Regions from separate parts of the Buttiauxella sp. genome, predicted to be linked through region 2. Evidence: predicted binding sites of a transcription regulator. Region 2 holds the regulator's gene; the other holds the start of a gene.

Region 1 (11,236 bases), on a different contig from region 2:
ACGACCTTTACCTTCGCCACCGAGCCAGCCGAGGTAGAAACCTACCAGCTGCCACATCGCATCCAGGCCCAGACAGCCAGGCATTACCGGGTCGCCGATAAAGTGGCAGCCAAAGAACCACAGGTCAGGATTAATATCTAATTCTGCTTCAACGTAACCTTTATCGAAGTTACCGCCGTCTTCGGTCATCTTGACCACGCGGTCCATCATCAGCATGGATGGTGCAGGTAACCGTGGGCCTTCAGCGCCAAACAGTTCGCCACGACCAGAGGCAAGAAGATCTTCTTTAGTATAGGATTCGCGTTTATCTACCATGTTTACAGTAAGCCTTTTTATAATGAAGCACGCATGTTAGCTAACACGTGTACGCTCAACAAGTCCGATCAGTTTTGATTGAACCAGTTAAGCCAACGCAGTGGCCATGGATAACGGTGCCGAATATCTTGCGCCGATGCCTGAGCAATTCGCTCCTGTACCGCACGCATGAGCGTATTTTGCCCCTCACCATCCCAGGGCAGATTTGTTAATAATGGTAGCGCATCAGTGACATCGTCGATGGCCCAAATCGTGAATTGTCCTTGCTCCACCGCATCCAGAACATCCTGATGCAGGCACAAGTGGCGAACGTTAGACAGCGGGATTATCACGCCTTGCTTGCCGGTAAATTCACGTTCCTGGCAGATACGGAAGAAACCTTCAATCTTCTCATTCAAGCCGCCAACGGGCTGTACGCGCCCGAATTGATCAACTGAACCCGTCACCGCGATATGCTGATAAATCGGCACATTCGCCAGCGCACTGATTAATGCACACAGTTCAGCCATTGACGCGCTGTCGCCATCAACTTCGCTATAAGACTGTTCAAAAGTCAGTGATGCTGAGAAAGGGATTTGCTGTTCGAGCTGCAATTCAGACATCAAAAATGCCTGCATAATCATCATGCCTTTCGCATGAATATTGCCGCCCAGCTCTGCTTTGCGCTCAACGTCCGTAAATTCACCATCGCCTACATGGACGACGCAACTGATTCGGGAAGGTTCACCGAATGCACGTGGATGGCCAGGAAACTCGATTACCGACAACGCGTTGATTTGGCCGATCATTTCGCCTTCGGTTTCAATCAGGATTTGCTCAAGCAGAATTTCGTCCTGCATGCGCTCAGACAGATAGCCTTCACGCCATTCACGTTGGGTCAGCATTTGGATAAGTTCATCCGCGCTGAAGGTTTCTTCTTCAGTAAAAGCGGCGACCTCACGCAGTTGGCGGCCAATCCACGATGGGCACAGCGGAAGCGTTTCCTGATCACCCGTATAACGTACTGCTTCACGGATAAATGCAGTCCAGGCATCCGTTGCCGGCGCAGGTAGCGCTTTGGATTTCGCGACGGCGTAAATCCACTGGCACCACAACGCCATGTCATCGGCAGAAGTAATTTGCAGGTTTTCTTCAAATTCGCTGTAAATAGCGGAGGTTGCCAGCTCGGGTTCCATTTCCTGGAAATCAGCCAGCGATTCACGTTCACCAACCAGAACCAGTTTCAGGCTCAAGGGTAATGAAGGAATGCTTACAGGCAACGGACGCGTTTCGTCAGGCGAAATCCAGTCAAAGCGACCCTGAATCACCATTTGCTTCAGACGCAGCCACAGCAGCGGTTGTGCCAACACGCTACGCAATGACAGAACCAGAATGCCGCCATTAGCCTGGTGAACCAAACCTGGAGTCAGGGTTATTTCGCCCGCAAACTGACGAACACAGCCAAACAACTGCTCGGCTTCAATCCAGTCAGCCACGACGACTTCCGACTGACCGGCAAAATTATCTTCAGCCGACTCAGCCGGGCGTAATGTGATACGCGCGCCTTCTATCAGATAATGTCCGCCGGTCAATGTGTTTTCCGGGGACCAGCAATCGCGAGCCGCGCTTGCAATAAGATTAAGGTATTCGGCTTCTTCAGCGGCTTTTACCAGCATCAGATCGGCCGAGGCTACCGGTTGGCTGAGCTGCACCAGTCCATAGGTCAGACGGGGTTGCACAGCGGAGAAAGGGGCAGTTTCGGAATCATAAGGCTGTGCGAAAATTTCCTGATAGCTTTCGGTATCAGGTACAAGAGCACGCCATTCAAGTCGATTAGTCGTCAAAGTCGCTATTTATTAATTAGATGTCAAAGGCGCGATTATACAAGAATAGGCAGAGCAGCACACGGATTATGCGGAGCGGCAAGTTTACTTAGCTCACAGCTTTCATTTTTCAGGTAAGCGAAAATAAAAAAAACTGTTATTCTGAAACGAGTTACACGGTCACACTGAGACAACAATGAAATATCAACAGTTGGAAAATCTCGAGAGCGGCTGGAAGTGGAAGTATCTGGTTAAAAAACATCGCGAAGGCGAGCTTATCACGCGTTATATCGAGGCGAGTGCTGCGAAAGAAGCCGTTGATGAACTGCTACGCTTTGAAAATGAGCCTGTGCACGTGTTGAGCTGGATAGAGAAGCATATGAATCCAGTACTCCACAACCGCATGAAGCAAACTATCCGCGCACGTCGTAAACGGCACTTTAACGCCGAACATCAACATACGCGTAAAAAGTCCATCGACCTTGAGTATCTGGTCTGGCAGCGGTTAGCAGGGCTTGCTCATAGACGAGGATGCACGCTTTCAGAAACGATAGTGCAACTCATTGAAGATGCCGAACGTAAAGAGCAATACGCCAATCAGATGTCTTCGCTGAAACAAGACCTTCAGGCCATGCTGGGTAAAAAGTAGAGCGCAGTTGAGTTGTCACTGTGCTTTTTTACTGTGATTTTCCGGAAGATTAAAAACAAAAAACCCCGCCTTGGCGGGGTTTTTTTATAACGGTAACTTATGCCGCAGGCTGAGTTACAACGTCTTTGATACCTTTAACTTCGATCTCTACGCGACGATCTGGAGCCAGGCAATCAATCAGTTTAGCTTTAGGAGCTACGTTATCACAGGTGCTGCCAGTAACTGGGTTAGATTCGCCCATACCGCGTGGGGAGATCTTGTTAGCTGGGATACCTTTAGAGATCAGGTAATCAACAACAGACTGTGCACGTTTGTCAGACAGTTTCTGGTTGTACTGGTCGGAACCGATACGGTCGGTGAAGCCCAGAACTACAACAGAACCATCTTTCGGGTCGAGGTTGCTCAACTGAGTATACAGTTGATCCAGTGCCTGCTGACCTTCTGGTTTCAGAGTTGCTTTGTTGAAGTTGAACAGAACATCAGACTTCAGAGTGAAGTGCTTGGTCTGTACTTCTGGAGCTGGAGCTGGAGCCGGAGCTACAACTGGAGCTGCTTCGTATTGGCCGAAACGGTAAGAAACACCCAGGCTCAGCATGCCGTTGTCTGGACGAGTACCAACGGTATTCGCGTCACCGATGTTGTTAACCCACTGGTAATCCAGGCGGGTTGCGATATCACGGGTGATTGCATATTCCAGACCAACTGCTGCCAGTGGGGAAACGCCAGTGTCGTGTTCGCTGCGGGTAACGCCAGTAGATGCGTAGTTACCTTTAGAGTCTGCACGCCATACCATACCACCCAGACGAGTGTAGATGTCCAGGTCGTCATTGATTGGATAGCTCAGTTTAGCAGCCAGTTGAACGCCTTGCGCTTTGAAAGCACCGTTATCAACGCTGCCTTTATAAGGCATACGACCTAACCAGTCATAACCCATTTCGAAACCAACGTACGGGTTAACCTGGTAACCACCGAACGCACCAGCACCCAGTTGGCTGCTGTGAGTAGGGCCGTTGTTGTTCTGGTAACCGTTACCGTAGAAACCGGTATCGTGGAACTGGGACCAACCCAACTTACCACCTGCATACCAGGTGTTATCTTTCGGTGCGGCCTGCGCTACGGTAGCGAAGCCAGCCAGTGCCACTGCAATCGCGATAGCTGTCTTTTTCATTTTTTGCGCCTCATTATCATCCAAAAAGGCCATGAGCTTTAAAATCGCTCTAAAGCCCAGGGTTAAATCCTTCGCCCGAGTTTATGCTCACTTGTTACTCTACCGATCAATCGGTGTTATGGAAGAGCAACCCTGGCGAGCTAAAGTCTACAACGTAGTTGAAAACTTACAAGTGTGAAGTCCCTCAGGCATATGAAAAAAAACGAGTTGCGTTCACATTTTTTCACAAATTTGCACAAAAAATAGACTCAGCGAAACGGGGGGAAGGCCGCCAGGAGCGGCTTGCAGTGCGGATTCTCGATAATTCACAATGAATTGTCAGCAGAGAAGAAAAAGTTCCAGGATTTCTCTTAAATTTACTTAATGATACAAACTAGAATGAATTTTTAGCCCGCTTCGTGGTCGACAACCTGTTTTCGAGGTACGGGTGGGACGCATAATGAAGCCAATTGCGTTACCCATTTCAGCAGCAGATGACAGTTTATAATGCTCTTCGTCAGTCAATTCTTCCGGTAACCAACCGATCACAACGCTGTAATTTCCTGTCTGCAATGCTTTTACCATAGCATCTACGGTAAAAAGTGGATCTAACTGGCTTACCTGCATCACTTTTGTCAGCGGCAAACCAGCAGATTGTACCCACTTACGACTCAATTTTTGCTGCGGCGTTAGCCACAGCTGCCAACGCGATTGCTGACCAAGCTGTTGCAGAAGAGGCAGCAACACCAACTGCGTAATCCATGGCTGATCTTCGCTGTAGATCACTTCACTGATCAACCCTTTAATGTTGTTACCTGCTGATGACTGAGTCAATGAAGACCCAGAAGTTGGAACAGTGGCAACGTGAGTTAGAACGTTATGTGATTGCATAGTTAATCCCGCCTGATGGGTTACTGTATGAATATACAGTAATACCAGTTCGGACAAAGATCAATCTAAATTTCGGAAAGCATATCGCAATTTCAACATGTAAATCGGCGGAAAGAAAGAATGTGATTGCCGTCGGTCATCAGGTTACATATTTTCGTGTTACGGGATACGGTAACAAATCGTGATGATGCGTTATAGATTGATATTTAAGGACATATTCATGAAAAAGCGGTCTTATGCAAGGATTCATCAATCAAAAGAATGTCTATCTCCATTAGGCGATATCAGCTATCGCTCGCTATTTGGTGGATACAGTTTGACCGTCGAGAATGTGGTGTTTGCCATGGTTTCTGAGGGGGAACTTTATCTGCGAGCGTGCGAACAATCGGAAGTTTACTTCGTTGAAAGAGCGTCAGAGTCGCTGGTTTATCAAAAGCGCGGGCGATCAATCGCGCTCAATTATTATCATGTCGATGAAGCGCTGTGGTCTGATCGAGAAAAACTTTTACAGCTTTCAACCGATGCGTTGTTTAGCGCCCGACGTGAAAAATCACGCCTGAAAGCGCAGCAACGTCTCAAAGATTTACCCAATTTAACCCATAGTCTGGAGATGATGTTGTGGGAGGTGGGGATAGCTGATGTGCGAACCCTTCATGCATATGGCGCGAAACGCACATGGATAAAATTGAGGCATTTGAAGAAAGGGCTGGGTGTCCGCGTGTTGTTGGCTTTAGCTGGCGCGATTAGTGGTGTTCATGAAGCGGCACTCCCGGCGTCAACGCGCCGGGAGTTAGTCGAGTGGGGGCATCTTTACGCGAAACGAAAGTCCCGTTAATCATGTTGCTGCGACACCTGTTGTTGAAGTCGTGATATTTCAGGCAGTAGCGCAACCAGCAGGCCAATTTGTTGCAGCACTAATGGCTCTTTGGTATCTGGTTGCGGCTCAAGCGAAGTGATACGTTCGGAAAGCCCTTGCAGCGCTTTTTGCACTCGCTCTTCATCGGCAGGCAAATGATGAAGGGCATCGTCTACGTAACACACTGCGTCATCAAGTAGCAGCAAGATATCATCGTTGGTGAGTTGTTCGCGGTGCGCACCTAACGCCGAAATATAGCTGTTAAAGGTATGATTGAGGCATAGCAAGCGAAATGCAGTTTCCTGCATCTGCGGTGTAACGCGCGGCTCGGACGACATGTTGGACACGACTGATGCCAGTTCCGCATCCTTGTTATGTGCATCCCGTCGCGCGATTCGGTATTCAACACGGTTATCTCGCCCTTGATGGTATTGCTCAAGAATCGCATCCAGATAACGGCAGTTCGCATTAAATGCACGCTCAACCACCAGCGGCAACCTGCGAAAACGCCAGTCTGGCCAGACGAAACTCACCGCAGCCCAGGCAATGGCACAACCTAACAGTGTATCGAAGATACGCGGCACGGCGACTTCAAACCCTTCACCGAGTAAGTTAAAGCACAGCAGTACCAGTAAGGTGATAAACATCGTGGCGTGCGCGTACTGCACATTGCGAAAAGAAAAGAACAGCACGCCAGTAATCACGATTAATACCAGTTGGCCTTCTATTGACGGCACGAAGAACAGCACCGGCAGCCCGACAGCCACACCGACTAACGTACCGATGATACGCAATGCTAAACGGCGGCGCGTGGCGCTGTAGTTTGGCTGGCAGACAAACAGGCTTGTCAGCAGGATCCAGTAACCATGTTTTAGCCCGGTAAACTGAATGAAAGCGTAGCCGACACACAGCACCAGCGACATTCGTACCGCGTGGCGAAATAACGCAGATTCCGGAGTTAAATTGCGTTTCAAACGCTGCCAGACATCGCCAAAACCAGTGATACGATCATCAGCCAGACGGTTTTCGATATCGCTTTGCGGGGCGGCAAGCGCTTGCTCGGATTCAATGGTCGCCAGTTGCGCATCAATGGCGCGTAAATTACTCACCAGGAAGCCAAGCGCTTTAAATTCGCCCGCCAGATATTGGTCGGCTTTCAGCCTTTCGACCGCGGCATCAAGGTGGATAAAAGCACGTTCAAAACGTGGATCGTGTTGATACTTCTCACGCAACAAAATTGAACGTGAAAGTTGTAAACAGGCCTGCGACTGCATGGTCAGAAGGCGCTGAAAGCGGAACATAATATCGCTGTAGCGGAATTTATCCCGTAGCGCCTGATACTGAATATGCGAGGAGCTGGCGCGTTCGTGAATATCCTGCGCGACAAAATAATAATGCAAAGTCCGACGAGTGCCCCGCTGTCCACGATCGCCGCGTAAACGTGTTAATAATGAGCCTTTCGTCTGATTCAGCGTCGTGACCAGTTGGCTGTTAGCCATTGCAAGTTCAAGCATTGGCGCCTGACTTTCTTCTTCGATGTCAGGGTCAAATAGCGTTGCTTTGACTTCGAGATAACGCGCGAGGCTTTCATAACATCTCGCCAGGTTATCCTGAAGCGGGCGAATCGGGAAGACCAGATGCCCGGCGAGCGTCAGTACGTTGTACCAGATTGCCCCCGCCAGCAGCAGGATCGGTTGTTGATACCAGTGCTCATATAAAGTGATCCCGAGCATGGTATAAATCGCGATAAGCAGAGCTCCAAAGGCAATGGTGGCGTAACGCTGACCTAATCCGCCGAGCAGAATGAATCCGCTGGTGGAAATCATTAGCCCGATGCCAAAAAATACTGGCCATGGGAACAAGAGTTCAACCGATGCTGACGCAATAAAAAAGCTGATTAAGGTAATCAGGAGATTACGCAAACGTCCGGTCAGCCGGTCATCCAGATCTGCCAGTGCCGCGGCAACAACACCCAGTGTTAATGGGATAGTCAGCTTTACCTCACCCAGCCACCAGGGCAGGGCAGCCGTACCCGTAAGCGCGATGAAAATGCGCAAGTTATACAGCCACGTGCTGTTCCAGGTATAGCGGCGCAGAATTGGACTAAGCATTAATACTCACTATTCTTGTCTGAATTACTGGAAACGACGGCGGGCATTTGCTTCACGTGCAGCCTGCGCAGTTTCAACAGAAACCACACGGCGGCCAACTGGCCAAAGCGCGATAGCCGCTATTTTGAAGTTAGCAATCCCAACAGGAATGCCAATAATAGTGATGCATTGGGCAATACCGGTGCAGATATGCAGCACACAGAGCCACCAGCCGAAAAACACCAGCCAGACAATATTCAGCAACGTCCCACCGGTATTCATGATGGCACTTTTGCTCTGCGGGCTGAGTTCATCAACATGAACGGCTTCGTTGCCGTACGGCACGAAGGAAAGTTTGGTAATCTCCCAGCAGGATCGAGTCAGCGGCAGGGTGAAAATAAAAATGATACTGACAAGCGTGGCCAGCAACCAGGAGAGAGTGGTCAAAAAGCCACCCAGTACAAAGTTCAAAATATTAAGGACTGTACGCATACTCACTCTTCGTTGGTTTAAAGTTCTATAAATGAATAACCACAACAATTGTAACGCGTTTTTACCCTGGAGCGTCATTCCTTCGGCGGGTAAACTTAACCACAACCTCTATTTTGGATCAGGCAAAGCGTAATGGAACTGAAAGCGACCTCCCTAGGCAAACATTTAGCACAACATCCCTACAATCGTGTGAGATTGCTGACTGCAGGTGTTGAGGTAAAGGGTGATCGTCATGAATACCTTATTCCATTCAATCAGTTAATTGCCATTAATTGCAAGCGTGGTCTGGTATGGGGTGAACTGGAATTTGTTCTGCCGGACGATAAAGTCGTGCGTCTGCACGGTACAGAATGGAGTGAAACGCAGCGCTTTTATCATCATCTCGACGAGCTTTGGCAGAGCTGGAGTGCTGAGATGAGTGAAGTCGCGGCACAGGTTTTACACCAGCAGTACGCTGAAATTACACGCCGAATCCAGCAGGAGAAATGGTTTAAACGCAGCGATATGCAGGCATTACAAAAGAATGTCCGCGCTGCATTTACCGGGTTGCCCCTTCCTCAGGCGCGACTCGAAGCGTTCGATAATTGCCGCGACGTCTGGTTACAGTGCAAGGCCTGGCTTGAGCAAGGCGATCAACGCCGCCATCAACGTAATACCGCTTTCACTAATCACATGCTTGAAAAGTATGCTGACTTCTTCGAGAAAATAGAAAGCTCTCCATTGAACCCTTCTCAAGCTCGCGCGGTGGTGAATGGTGAAGACTCGTTGTTAGTGCTGGCAGGAGCGGGGAGCGGCAAGACTTCGGTTCTGGTTGCCCGTGCGGGTTGGTTACTGCAACGCGGCGAGGCCAGCGAAGAGCAAATTTTATTGCTGGCGTTTGGTCGCAAAGCCGCGCAAGAAATGGACCAGCGCATTGCTGAACGTCTGCATACTGATGCGATTTCTGCTCGCACATTCCATTCTTTGGCGCTGCACATCATCCAGCAAGGGAGCAAAAAAGTTCCGCGCGTGAGCGATCTGGAGTCAGATACCCAGGCACGCCATCAACTGCTGATTGAGAGCTGGCAGCAGCAATGCCATGAGAAAAAAGCACAGGCAAAAGGGTGGCGCGAATGGCTGAGCGACGAGTTGCAGTGGGAAGTCCCCGAAGGGGAATACTGGAAGGATGAACGTTTAGCCAAACGCCTGGCCAGCCGCTTAGACCGTTGGCTGGGATTAATGCGTATGCATGGAGGTTCTCAGGCAGAAATGATTGCCTCAGCCCCAGATGAGATCCGTGATGTGTTCACAAAACGCGTCAAACTGATGGCGCCATTATTAAAAACCTGGAAAACAGCGCTGAAAGCCGAAGAAGCCGTCGATTTTTCAGGTTTGATTCATCAGGCCGTCAACGTACTGGAAAAAGGGCGCTTTATCAGCCCGTGGAAACATATTCTGGTGGATGAGTTTCAGGACATCTCGCCGCAGCGTGCAGCGTTGCTGGCAGCATTGAGAAAACAAAACTCCCAGACTTCGCTGTATGCCGTTGGGGATGACTGGCAGGCGATTTATCGTTTCAGCGGTGCGGAAATGTCGTTGACGACCGCCTTTGCTCACCACTTTGGCGATGCAGATCAGTGCGCGCTGGATACCACCTACCGTTTCAACGATCGCATCGGTGAAATCGCAAATCGATTCGTGCAGCTGAACCCGCATCAACTGGCTAAGCCGCTGAATAGCCTGTCCAAAGGTGATAAAAAATCGGTCACGTTATTGGCTGATGACCAGATTGAAGCGTTGTTCGATAAGATGAGCGGCTATGTGCAGCCACAACAGCGCATTCTGGTGCTGGCGCGTTACCACCATTTACGCCCGGCAATTTTGGAAAAGGCAGCGACGCGCTGGCCTAAACTCACGATTGAGTTCATGACTATCCATGCCAGCAAAGGGCAACAGGCTGACTATGTGGTGATCCTGGGGCTACAACAGGGGAAAGATGGATTCCCGGCGGCGGCGCGTGAATCTGTTATGGAAGAGGCATTACTGCCACAGCCGGAAGATTATCCGGATGCTGAAGAGCGGCGATTGTTGTATGTGGCGATAACGCGGGCCCGTCATCGTGTCTGGCTGTTATTCAACAAAAAAGAACCATCCAGTTTTGTCGATATCCTGAAACAACTTGGCGTGCCCGCTGCAAATCGACCGTAATTATTTCAGTCGCTCTGCCAGATAACGCGCGTAATCGGGGATCAAAATTTCCACTGACTGATTAAAGCCCGGCGATTGAATAATAAAATCGGCGGTAGATAAGTTGGTCGCTACAGGAATGTTCCATACCGTCGCCAGACGCAGTAACGCCTTAACATCTGGGTCGTGTGGAACAGCATTCAACGGATCCCAGAAGAAAATCAGCACATCAATCTTCCCTTCAGAAATCAAAGCACCCACTTGCTGATCGCCGCCCATTGGGCCACTTAGCATGGCATTGACATCCAGACCGCTGCCGCGCTGGATGAGATTCCCGGTAGTGCCGGTCGCGTACAACACGTGCTGAGCCAGAACAGACTTGTGGCGCTCAACCCATTTCAATAACGCATCTTTGCAGTGATCGTGCGCAACCAGCGCAATATGCTTCTTTTCCGCCAGGGTGCGGGAGGTTAATTCCATTGGTTAATCCTGATTGATTAAGATTGAACGATTAATAATGCCTACAGCTTACTGGAAGCCACTGATGCTGCAAGAGAAGGGTGTGAAAAATGCGGGAATGGAAAGGCAATTATTGCGCGGGGTTGTCCTTCACCCATTGTAAGAAACGCTCGCGAGTCGTTTTGTCTGCTTGTAAGAACCAGTACTTGAGTCGTTGCTCGGTCATCGTTTCGGACTGAGGAGGTGGCGCATCAAGTTCGGAATCGCGGGACAGCAATGTACTGTCATCAGCCATCATGGTGGCAAAACCTTTTACTGACGCGACCTTACCCGATTTGTTGTAAACCTGGGTGTCCTGCTCGTAATCAA
Region 2 (11,236 bases):
CGCCGTTGATGGCCATCGTCAGATGCGGGAAATCACGTTTGAGTTGATAGACGCGCGGGTAATCGAGCGGCGGAATTTCACGGTTCTCTTTCGGGCTTAAACCAGAAAGCCAGGCTTTACGCGCGTGGATGATAAACATCTCACATTCGCCCTTCCCGGCGACCGTACCGATAAAATCGCACAGGAACTCGTAGCTGTCCTGGTCATCAATGCCGATACGCGTTTTGACGGTGACAGGAATAGAAACCACATCGCGCATCGCTTTAATGCAGTCGGCAACGCGCTGCGCATCCGCCATCAGACACGCACCGAACATCCCGTTTTGCACACGGTCAGAGGGGCAACCCACGTTCAGGTTAATTTCGTCGTAGCCACGTTCTTCGGCCAGTTTCGCGCATTGCGCCAAAGCCGCCGGATCACTGCCACCTAATTGCAACGCGACAGGATGCTCGTCCTCGCTGTACGCCAGATAATCCCCTTTGCCATGAATGATCGCACCGGTTGTCACCATTTCGGTGTACAGCAGTGTCTGGCTTGATAGCTGACGCAAGAAATAGCGGCAGTGGCGGTCAGTCCAGTCAAGCATCGGCGCAATGGAAAAACGATGTGGCTGGAAGGGAGTCTGGTTTGTTTGTGAGGACATAGGCTGGGTGTTTACGGGATACGGTTAAAAAAGGGTCGCTACTATAGCATAAACCTGCGGCCAGCACGTGTTGTCCGACCGCAGGATTAAATCAGAACGTCATGCCCACTTGCACACCCGCCCCCCAGGTCTCGTCTTCGCCGTACAAGCCCATTAAATCAACATGAACCAGGTCGAGAGGCGCGAAACCTACACCTCCGGTAAAGACATTACTTTCCCGGGAGCGCATATCGGCACGATAACCGGCACGCACTGCAAGCCATGGCAGCGGAGTAATTTCTGCGCCAATGCCCGCAAACTGCGAGTTATCTTCACTCTTAAAGTTTTTGGTTTCGGTGAGATCAACATCGGTCGTCAACACCAGCAAATCGCTGTGCCATGCGACACCGGTGGTGACCAACGGGCGAATCTGATAAGTATCTTTGAAACCTCCAACCTCTTTAGTATCGATATCACGCGACACCAGATTTTGCCCGGTTAAACCTACGGTCCAGGAATCACCAAAGTCTGCCGCTAAACCGGCATCGATGTTAAAACCGGTATTGGAATTACGATTTCGACTGTCACGAAAATCATCTTTCTTATACTGATAAACCGAGGTGCTGTAGTTATACAACCAGGTCTGTTGCAGCTTTGGCGTTACGCCAACCGAGACAGGCACCCCGCCCACATCAAATTTGTGCGCTATTGCAACGCCGTAATCCGAGACAATGGCCGCACGGCCAAAGCCTTTTGAGGTGAGTTGTTGCACATCACTTGGTTTAGGGATAACCGTCCCGTTGGCAATCCCATCAAGATAATCAAGGTCGTGCCGTGTAATGTCTGACGTGACCTTCGCTGTCCCATAAACCTTCGCCACAAACGCAAACGGCAAAGTTTCATTTGGGATACTCACAGCGATTGCACCACCCGCTTTCGCGCGAGCCTCATCTCCCCTGACATTTTTCAACTGCGCAGAGAGAGCTGCCGCATCGTGTCGGATCTGTCGATACAGGCGAGGATCCCGAATAATCTGCTGTAAGGGGATATTGGCATAATTCAGATAATCCTCAGCCGAGTTGCTGATGTCATCAATATTATCTTGCAGGTTATCGGGGTCAGTTATTTGCATTCCGACTGAAGGTATCAGGAGTGCGGCATTATCGCCCTCCTGACTTCTGGTGAGTAAAGCGGGGTTAATCAGTACTGCACTGCTCCACCGGGAAGATGCCACACCGGTGCCTCCCATCGCATCATTGCGAGCTTCTGTCCATGTCCCAGCTGCATTCGCGTTATTTGCTATAAATAAAAAAGCGGCATTAATTGCCACTAAAGATTTGTTTTTTATCATTTACTACCCGCCGTCTTACTTCCGATTAATGAATCAGCCCCTGTCGGTCGAAAACCAACAGGAGTGAATAATGCTGTGAAGAAAAGACTCAATAGCGGGTGGACTCACCCAAATGGCATCCCCGAATCAATCCGTCCGGGTTAATATTTCTTTATTTCCTATCGTGTTATTTATACTTTACCGTTGGATTTTCGTGAAGGCAGACCATCGTGCGGGCCGAAAAATTGCGGGGGATGGTCAATCCAGCGATCTTTACGTTGTGCTGCGTAAGAGGGGTTTAAGGGGTAGTAAATTCTGTTTTCGGCTTTGTTGGCCTCGCCCACAATCAACAACCGGACTTCATGTTCCGTATTGTTGATGAAAGTATGGCAAATGCCGGTTCCGGCCGGGAAACCGACACTGTCACCTGGCTCAAGCGCGTGAAGATGGCCATTGATCCACACCTGCGGATGCCCTTCCAGAACATATGCATACTCCTCCTCGCTACTTTCCGCATGGGGATAGGACGTGCGGCGACCAGGCAGCAGGCGTTCATGGTGAATTCCCAGGCGTGTCAGCCCGAGTGTGCGAGCCAGTGGCGCGCCAATAGAAAACAATTCTGCGCTGTCTGGATAAGTTGAGTCATCTTCACCTTCCAGTTCTTTCCAGTGGCGAATGCAGTCAGGTTTATTCATAACAAACTCCGGGATAGTCATCTCAAAAGGATGCGGCAAGAATGGCGCACCACTCGGCGTTTTTTGCGCGTTGTGATAGAGTGTAGGGCTAATCTACAGGGGAATGCTGATGGACATCACGACTTCACAAAACGTGTTAGCGCAGGCTGAAAAACTATGCGAGCAGCGTAATGTGCGCCTGACGCCTCAACGCCTGGAAGTGCTGCGTTTATTGACGCAACAAGCGGGTGCAATCAGCGCTTATGATTTGCTGGATTTATTACGTGCCAGTGAACCACAAGCCAAACCTCCGACGGTTTATCGTGCGCTCGATTTTCTTCTCGAACAAGGCTTTGTGCATCGTGTTGAGTCTACTAACAGCTATGTGTTGTGCCATCTGATTGATCAGCCGACTCACTCATCTGCGATGTTTATTTGTGACAGGTGTGGTGCGGTGAAAGAACATGGTGCGGAAGGTGTTGAAGATATCATGCATCAGCTGGCGGCCCAGTTAGGGTTTGCTCTGCATCATAATGTTATCGAAGCACACGGTTTATGCAGCGCTTGTGCAGAAGTTGAAGCTTGCAGTCACCCAGAAGCATGCGGGCATGACCACACGATTCAAAGTAAGAAGAAGTCACGTTAGTAAGATCGAATAATTAGCAGAGATAATTCAAGTTGTATCGCGGCGGCAAGAGTACGCATCCCGATGAGCTTACTCAAGTAAGCGATTCCGGGTAAGTGAACGTAGCTAACAAAGAGACAGCTTGAAGTATGAAGGATAGTTCGGTACATCCTTGTACCTGGGCAGGGCAGCCTTTGAGAGTTAACACATCTGAGGGATGAGATTACCAGCGGTAATCGTTACGTTTTTCCCAATCAACGACTTCTTTCTCTGCCTGTTCTTGTTCGTATCCATAACGTTCCTGGATTTTACCTACTAGCTGATCGCGTTTCCCTTCAATGACAGTCATGTCATCATCAGTTAGTTTGCCCCATTTCTCTTTTACTGTGCCTTTGAACTGTTTCCAGTTACCGCCGATTTCGTCTTTATTCATAATGGTATCCTCATCGTTCGGTTAAGAACTGCTAAAAGAACTAACATCGTCCAGATGCTGCCGTTTGGCTGACACTGTTTCTGCTGGACGTGATAATAATTGTAGTCAAGGATATGGCAGTCTGGAGAAAACTAAGAATATTGAACCATAGCGGTAAATATCATCATGCTGACCTGGTCCATAATTAGGTGGTAAATCAGCATGCTGCATGTAGTTTAAAAACGCGTCAGGAGTTGTAACTTTGAGTTTCAGCGGGGAACCATGTGTTGTCACGCCAGTGGCGTCGCCAAATCCATCCCAAAGACAGCCCACGCAGCGCGAGAAACACCGCTACGGATAACCACAAGCCATGATTACCCAGATAAGGCACTGTCAGTAATGTTAGCCCAAAGCCCACGGCCGCCACTGCCATACTGTTTCGCATTTCTGCACCACGTGTTGCGCCAATAAACATGCCATCTAGCAGATAGCACCAGACACCCACCACCGGTAAAACAATCTGCCATGGCAAATAGCGATCGGCTTGTAGCTGCAATTCTGGAATAGAGGTCAGAAGCGACACGATGTTTTCACCAAACAGCGCGTAAACGACGGCAAACATCAGCGCTACCAACCCTGACTGGCGGCAGGCCGCACCCCAGACTTCGAGCAACTGCCCACGATTTCTGGCACCAAATGCCTGCCCCGAATGGGCTTCAACGGCGTACGCAAACCCATCAAGTGCGTAAGCGGTGAAGGTGAGTAATGTCATCAGTACCGCGTTAACTGCGACAATTTCATTGCCTAACCGCGCACCAAAAATAGTCACTGAAGCGAAACACACTTGCAGCAGCAACGAGCGCAGCATGATGTCCCGGTTAAGCGCCAGCAGACGCCGGACGTTTCCGCGCCAGGCTTTTATCAGCATCTCAACGCTGATTCCCCGCAGACCCATCACCTTTTTCACCATCAGCAACCCGATGATAAATGTGGCGTATTCTGCAGTGACCGTCGCTAACGCCGCACCCTGAACATCCATGTGCAAGCCCATCACCAGCCACACATCCAGCACAATATTCAGCACGTTGCCGACCACCAGCAAGATAACCGGTGCGCGCGCATATTGAACGCCTAATAACCAACCGAGTAATACCAGGTTAGCCAGTGACGCAGGAGCGCTTAGCCAGCGGATCTCAAGAAATCTTCGCGCCTGCAAGAGCACATCCTGGTTACCGCCAACAATTTGTAATGCCAGGGAAATGAGCGGTTCACGCAGAGCGACAATCACCACACCTGCACCCAGTGCCAGCAATAAAGGTTGCACCAGGGCACGCGCTAATGCCGAAGGATTATTAGCCCCGAAGGCTTGTGCGGTTAAGCCGGTGGTACTCATGCGCAGGAATAGCAGAAGCATAAACAGGAAACTGGTTGCCGTAGCGCCAATAGCGACACCGCCAAGATAGACAGGGCTATCCAGATGACCAATAACTGCCGTATCGACAAGACCGAGCAATGGCACAGTGATGTTGGAGAAAATCATGGGTAGTGCGAGGCGCCAGAGGGCTTTGTCTGCCGGTGCTAACATTATGATAGCCAATCCTGGGAGGATATTTGAAGTATTGAGAGGCGATGCGCACGGTAGCGCATCACCTGAAGAGATTTACAGCCAGTTGCCGTTGCGAATAACCCCAACCGCCAACCCTTCAATAGAGAAGTTATGCTCGCGCAGGTCAACCACAATCGGTTCAAACTCGCTATTTTCAGGAAGAAGATGAACAACATTACCCTGCTGTTTTAAGCGCTTAACGGTAACTTCATCATCAATACGCGCGACCACAACCTGGCCGTTACGCACATCCTGAGTTTTATGAACCGCCAGCAGGTCACCATCCATAATACCGATGTCTTTCATAGACATCCCACTGACGCGCAGCAGGAAATCAGCATTAGGTTTGAACAGTGATGGATCAACCTGGTAGTGGCCTTCGATATGCTGCTGTGCAAGGAGTGGCTCACCTGCAGCAACACGCCCAACCAGCGGAATACCGGTAATTTCTTCGACCAGCAAGCGGATGCCGCGCGACGCACCAGAAACAATCTCAATGACGCCTTTACGGGCAAGTGCTTTCAGGTGCTCTTCAGCGGCGTTTGGAGAACGGAACCCCAGACGTTGAGCAATCTCGGCACGAGTCGGTGGCATGCCGGTCTGGCTGATATGATCCCGAATAAGATCAAACACCTCTTGCTGCCTGGTAGTTAACGCTTTCATTCCGCCCCCTGGGTGTTTATACAGTTATGCTGTGAGTATATACAGTCAAAGGCGATTTTGGAACCACAAATTAAGCAAAAAACCAGCCACTTAACTATTCTGGAAAGATCATCGCAAATGCTGCCAAAGTAGTGTGACCCAGGTAATAACTGCGAGGATAATGGCGATTAATACAGCAGCCGAGCCCATGTCTTTGGCGCGTCCAGAAAGCTCGTGGTAATCCGTGCCAACGCGGTCAACAAGGGATTCAATCGCGCTATTGAGGATCTCAACGATCATGACCAGCACGACCGATCCAATCAATAGAATACGGGTGATAGGGTCAACATCTAACCAGCAGGCGATGGCAATGGCGATAACCGCACTCACGCCTTCCTGGCGGAACGCAGCTTCGTTAATCCAGGCTGCTTTGAGCCCTTTCCATGAATAGCCTGCGGCTTTGATGATTCGGGTAAATCCGGTGACGTTACTCGCCATTTTGGGAAACCTTTTCAAAATAATTGGGTCAATGCGTATCTATATCGCAACGCCACAGAAATCTGGATGAGATTCTGATATTCTTGCGGCGAAATTGCATTATTAACCTGAGGCTTTACATCGTTTATGTCAGGCTGGCCAAGAATCTACTACAAATTACTTAATTTACCATTAGGCGTTCTGGTAAAGAGCAAGTCCATTCCGGCAGATCCACAAGCCGAACTGGGCTTAGATCCCACACGCCCAATAATGTATGTGCTGCCTTATAACTCTAAGGCGGACTTATTAACGCTGCGCGCGCAATGCCTCGCGCATGGCTTGCCCGACCCTCTGCAACCATTAGAGATAGACGGAGCGGTACTGCCGCGCTACGTCTTTATCCACGGTGGCCCGCGTGTATTCACGTATTACACGCCGAAAGAAGAGTCGATCAAGTTGTTCCATGATTACCTCGACTTGCACCGTAGCAATCCAAATCTGGATGTGCAGATGGTGCCGGTATCGGTGATGTTTGGCCGCTCCCCAGGCCGCGAAAAAGGCGAGGTTAATCCGCCATTAAAGATGCTCAATGGCATCCAGAAGTTTTTCGCCGTGACCTGGCTTGGTCGCGATAGTTTCGTGCGTTTCTCGCCACCCGTCTCACTGCGCAATATGGCAACCGAGCACGGTACGGATAAGAAGATTGCACAGAAACTGGCTCGCGTTGCACGCATGCACTTTGCTCGCCAGCGTTTAGCGACCATTGGGCCACGTCTGCCGGTACGTCAGGACCTGTTTAATAAGCTTCTGGCATCGAAAGCTATCGCTCGCGCTGTCGAAGATGAAGCCCGCAGCAAGAAAATCTCCCATGAAAAAGCGCAGCAAAACGCTGTGGCATTAATGGAAGAGATTGCAGCTAACTTCTCATACGAAGCGATTCGTGTGAGCGACCGCGTGCTGAGCCTGACGTGGAACCGCTTGTACCAGGGGATCAACGTTCATAACGCTGAGCGTGTGCGCCAGCTAGCTCACGATGGTCATGAGATTGTTTATGTCCCATGCCACCGCAGCCACATGGATTACATGTTGCTGTCTTACGTGCTTTATCACCAGGGGCTGGTTCCTCCGCACATCGCGGCGGGTATCAACCTGAACTTCTGGCCAGCCGGTCCGATTTTCCGTCGCCTCGGTGCGTTCTTTATTCGGCGTACCTTTAAAGGCAGCAAACTCTACTCCACCGTATTCCGTGAATATCTGGGTGAGCTGTTTAGCCGTGGCTATTCCGTTGAATATTTCGTGGAAGGTGGTCGTTCTCGTACCGGGCGCTTGCTCGACCCGAAAACCGGCACGTTGTCGATGACCATCCAGGCCATGCTGCGCGGCGGTACTCGCCCTATTACATTGGTGCCGATTTACATTGGCTACGAACATGTAATGGAAGTGGGAACTTACGCTAAAGAGCTGCGTGGTGCGACCAAAGAGAAAGAGAGTTTCATGCAGATGGTGCGTGGGCTGAGTAAGCTGCGTAACCTTGGTCAGGGCTATGTGAACTTCGGCGAACCCATGCCGTTGATGACCTTCCTTAACCAGCGTGTTCCTGAGTGGCGCGATTCCATCGACCCAATCGAAGCGATCCGTCCTGCGTGGCTGACGCCGACGGTTAATGAAATTGCCGCCGAGCTGATGGTGCGTATTAACAACGCAGGGGCGGCGAACGCCATGAACCTGTGCTGTACCGCGCTGTTGGCCTCGCGTCAGCGTTCACTTACCCGTGAACAACTGACAGAGCAGCTCAACTGTTACCTGAGCTTGTTGCGTAATGTTCCGTATTCACCGGACGCGACCACACCAGACCAGACAGCTGAGCGGCTTATTGAACACGCGTTGCAGATGAACAAGTTTGAAGTAGAGAAAGACACTATCGGTGACATCATCATTCTGCCACGCGAGCAGGCGGTGCTGATGACGTATTACCGCAACAACATCCTGCATATGCTGGTGTTGCCTTCTCTGCTGGCCGCGATCATTACTCAACATCGTCGCATCGAGCGTAGCGAACTGCTGCGTCAGGTTGCGTTACTTTACCCGATGCTGAAAGCGGAGCTGTTCCTGCGCTGGAGCACCACAGAGCTTGCCGGTGAAATTGACATTTTGCTCAATGAACTGGCGCGTCAGGAACTGGTTACGCTGGTTGGTGATGACGTGCAGATTAACCCTGCGCGTTCACGCACCATGCAGTTACTGGCAGCGGGTGTTCGTGAAACACTACAGCGTTATGCGATCACCTTCTGGTTGCTGAGCGCGAATCCGTCGATTAACCGTGGGACACTGGAGCGCGAAAGCCGCACCGTTGCCCAACGTTTATCTGTTTTGCATGGTATTAATGCACCGGAATTCTTTGATAAAGCCGTCTTCACCTCGCTGGTCTTAACCTTGCGTGATGAAGGCTATATCAGTGACACCGGAGATGCTGAGCCAACCGAAACCATGAAGGTCTACCAGATGCTGGCGGATCTGATCATGCCGGATGTGCGTTTGACGATTGAAAGTGCGACGTCGCAGGCTGCGACTGAGTAATGCCCTCACCCTAACCCTCTCCCACGGGAGAGGGGATTGCCGGTTTTCTCCTTCTCCCTTGGGGAGAAGGCCGGGATGAGGGGGATGTTTAGAAGTGTACGTAGCTCAACACCAGACCAATAAACAGCACCAGCCCAACGTAGTTATTATTCAGGAATGCACGGAAACAGGCATCGCGGTCACGATTCGCCGTCAACCGTTGCTGATGGATAAAGAGACCACCCGCCAACGCAATTGACCAGTAGAAAGCGCCGCCTAATCCGTTCAGCCAGCCAATCACGGCCAGCAAAACCATCACCACTACCTGCAAAATCCCGATGATCAAATTGTCATACCGTCCGAACAGTATCGCCGTGGATTTGATACCAATTTTCAGGTCATCATCGCGATCAACCATCGCATATTGTGTGTCGTAGGCCACTGCCCAGCAAATATTGGTTAAAAACATCAGCCAACAGCTTAGCGGAACAGATTCACTGACCGCCGCAAATGCCATCGGGATCGACCAACCGAACGCCGCACCCAAAACCACCTGTGGAAGATGGGTGTAACGCTTCATAAATGGGTAAACCCAGGCTAACGCTAATCCCGCAACCGACAATAAAATCGTCATGGTATTCAGTGTCAGCACCAGTAAAAATGAGAGCAGCACCAGCACCACAAACAGGATGCGCGCCTCTTTTTCACTGACGGCACCGCTCGGCAGTGGCCGATGGGCGGTACGTTTTACGTGACCATCAAACTTGCGGTCAGCGTAGTCGTTTACCACACAACCCGCGGCGCGCATCATCCAGACTCCGGCGATAAACACACATAAAATGGTCAGCGGTGGTACACCCGGCGTCGCAAGCCATAACGCCCATAACGTAGGCCATAACAATAAAAGCGAGCCAATCGGCTTATCCAGCCGCATCAGGCGTTGGTATGCCTGCAATTTGCCCTGTTTCAGACTCCACTCCATTATTTTTCCTCTGCATACAGCGGAGAAGCGGGAAGGAATAACTCGGTCAGTACCAATGGCTTTCCGGCTAATCTCAGGCGGGAACGACGCCCCCACAACTCCGCATTGCGTCCAATCTCAATAAAATCCCTTGTCAGGGAAGATGCACTAAACAGATAACGCCCGAGCGGCGTAGTGCCGAGTCGCTGCAAAGCAAGCTCAGGCCCTTCAAGAGTTGATTCCGGTACCACCGTGCGCCCAAGCAACCAGGGTTCCTCGTCACCGCAGAGCACAACTTCGCGCAACCAGTAGCGTTTAGCTTCTGGCATCATCTCAGCTTCGGGGAAATCGACAGGCGAATCAAAAAAACCTTCACGTACAATGCGGACAGTGACACGCGAACAATACTGTTCAAAGCGTTTAGTCATTGAGTCTTCAAGCAACAACCAGTCAAGAAGCGATGCACTCAGCCCCTCGGGAATCGTAGCCTCAAAACGTAAGGCGCGCAGTGGCGAAAGCGCGTCAGACATGTGAATTTCTCCGAAACAAAACCGAAAGTTATTGTAACGCAGAATAGGTATGGCGGGGGATTCAAAACACCTTCTAAATCATTCAGGTTGAATCAAGGCGGCAATTGGGAGTCAGCTTGAAGTGGGAGCAAAGTTGCCCTAAATAGTTCGAGTGGCATCAAGGCGGCAAACGAACGAATCCCTATGAGCTTACTAGAGTAAGTGATTAGGGTGAGTGAGAGCAGCCAACGCCGAGGCAGCTCGAAATATGACGGGCAAAAAAAGGTGCGCTCAGTGAGCGCACCAATACTTCAAACATCAGCATTGCGGGGAGACGGTTACCCCTTGCCTTTTACACTGCTGATAAAAGTTTTACGGGCAGAAGTGGATCCCAGACGTTCTGCTTCATCCAACAGTTTCAGGGCTTTATCGACATCCCCTTTGTCTACTGCTTGCTTGATAGCCTGGTTGAAGTAACTTTCTGTATCGTTAAGCATTGGCTCTTTTTTCACAGCTGGCGCAGGAGCGGCAACTGGAGCTGGAGCTGAATACGTTGGCGCTGGTGCCGCTGATGTCGCGGCTACCGTTGCTGCAGGCGCTGCGTAAGTGGCTGCTGGTGCGGCAGTATTCCCGACAGTGACCGGGCCTGGGCCTTTTGAACCAAACAATGGCCCAACCAAAATGCTGGAACCTGAAGAGGTTCTGACTTTCAGCGCCAGCTCACCTTCTGTGCCATGGCGGGCAATTGGGTCTGGAATATCCGGAACAGCGTTACCATTACCCTTGGCATAGGCTTTCGCCGGGTCAACCATGGTCGTGGTT

The links. Region 2 encodes LexA, which represses DNA repair genes until DNA is damaged. Its sites were predicted from a motif close to TNCTGTATGTACATACAGNA; they were not measured.
Region 1: a site for LexA is predicted at 4,826-4,845, ahead of sulA (SOS-induced cell division inhibitor SulA). Genes of this name have one in related genera too.

What each region holds. Positions count from the first base shown of each region.
Region 1 covers NZ_JBAVHX010000004.1:719,081-730,316, reverse strand. Annotated here, with positions in the region: gene fabA (bifunctional 3-hydroxydecanoyl-ACP dehydratase/trans-2-decenoyl-ACP isomerase) at 1-315, opposite strand, end outside; gene WBL83_RS03900 (AAA family ATPase) at 384-2,138, opposite strand; gene matP (macrodomain Ter protein MatP) at 2,314-2,766, shown strand; gene ompA (porin OmpA) at 2,864-3,934, opposite strand; gene sulA (SOS-induced cell division inhibitor SulA) at 4,295-4,804, opposite strand; gene WBL83_RS03880 (TfoX/Sxy family DNA transformation protein) at 5,025-5,639, shown strand; gene yccS (YccS family putative transporter) at 5,636-7,771, opposite strand; gene WBL83_RS03870 (YccF domain-containing protein) at 7,796-8,242, opposite strand; gene helD (DNA helicase IV) at 8,375-10,429, shown strand; gene mgsA (methylglyoxal synthase) at 10,430-10,888, opposite strand; gene csgI (curli synthesis inhibitor) at 10,998-11,236, opposite strand, start outside.
Region 2 covers NZ_JBAVHX010000039.1:32,372-43,607, reverse strand. Annotated here, with positions in the region: gene dusA (tRNA dihydrouridine(20/20a) synthase DusA) at 1-643, opposite strand, end outside; gene WBL83_RS22110 (conjugal transfer protein TraF) at 735-1,973, opposite strand; gene WBL83_RS22105 (cupin domain-containing protein) at 2,144-2,647, opposite strand; gene zur (zinc uptake transcriptional repressor Zur) at 2,757-3,272, shown strand; gene WBL83_RS22095 (CsbD family protein) at 3,475-3,684, opposite strand; gene dinF (MATE family efflux transporter DinF) at 3,911-5,248, opposite strand; gene lexA (transcriptional repressor LexA) at 5,324-5,932, opposite strand; gene WBL83_RS22080 (diacylglycerol kinase) at 6,041-6,409, opposite strand; gene plsB (glycerol-3-phosphate 1-O-acyltransferase PlsB) at 6,536-8,965, shown strand; gene ubiA (4-hydroxybenzoate octaprenyltransferase) at 9,054-9,926, opposite strand; gene ubiC (chorismate lyase) at 9,926-10,435, opposite strand; gene malM (maltose operon protein MalM) at 10,753-11,236, opposite strand, start outside.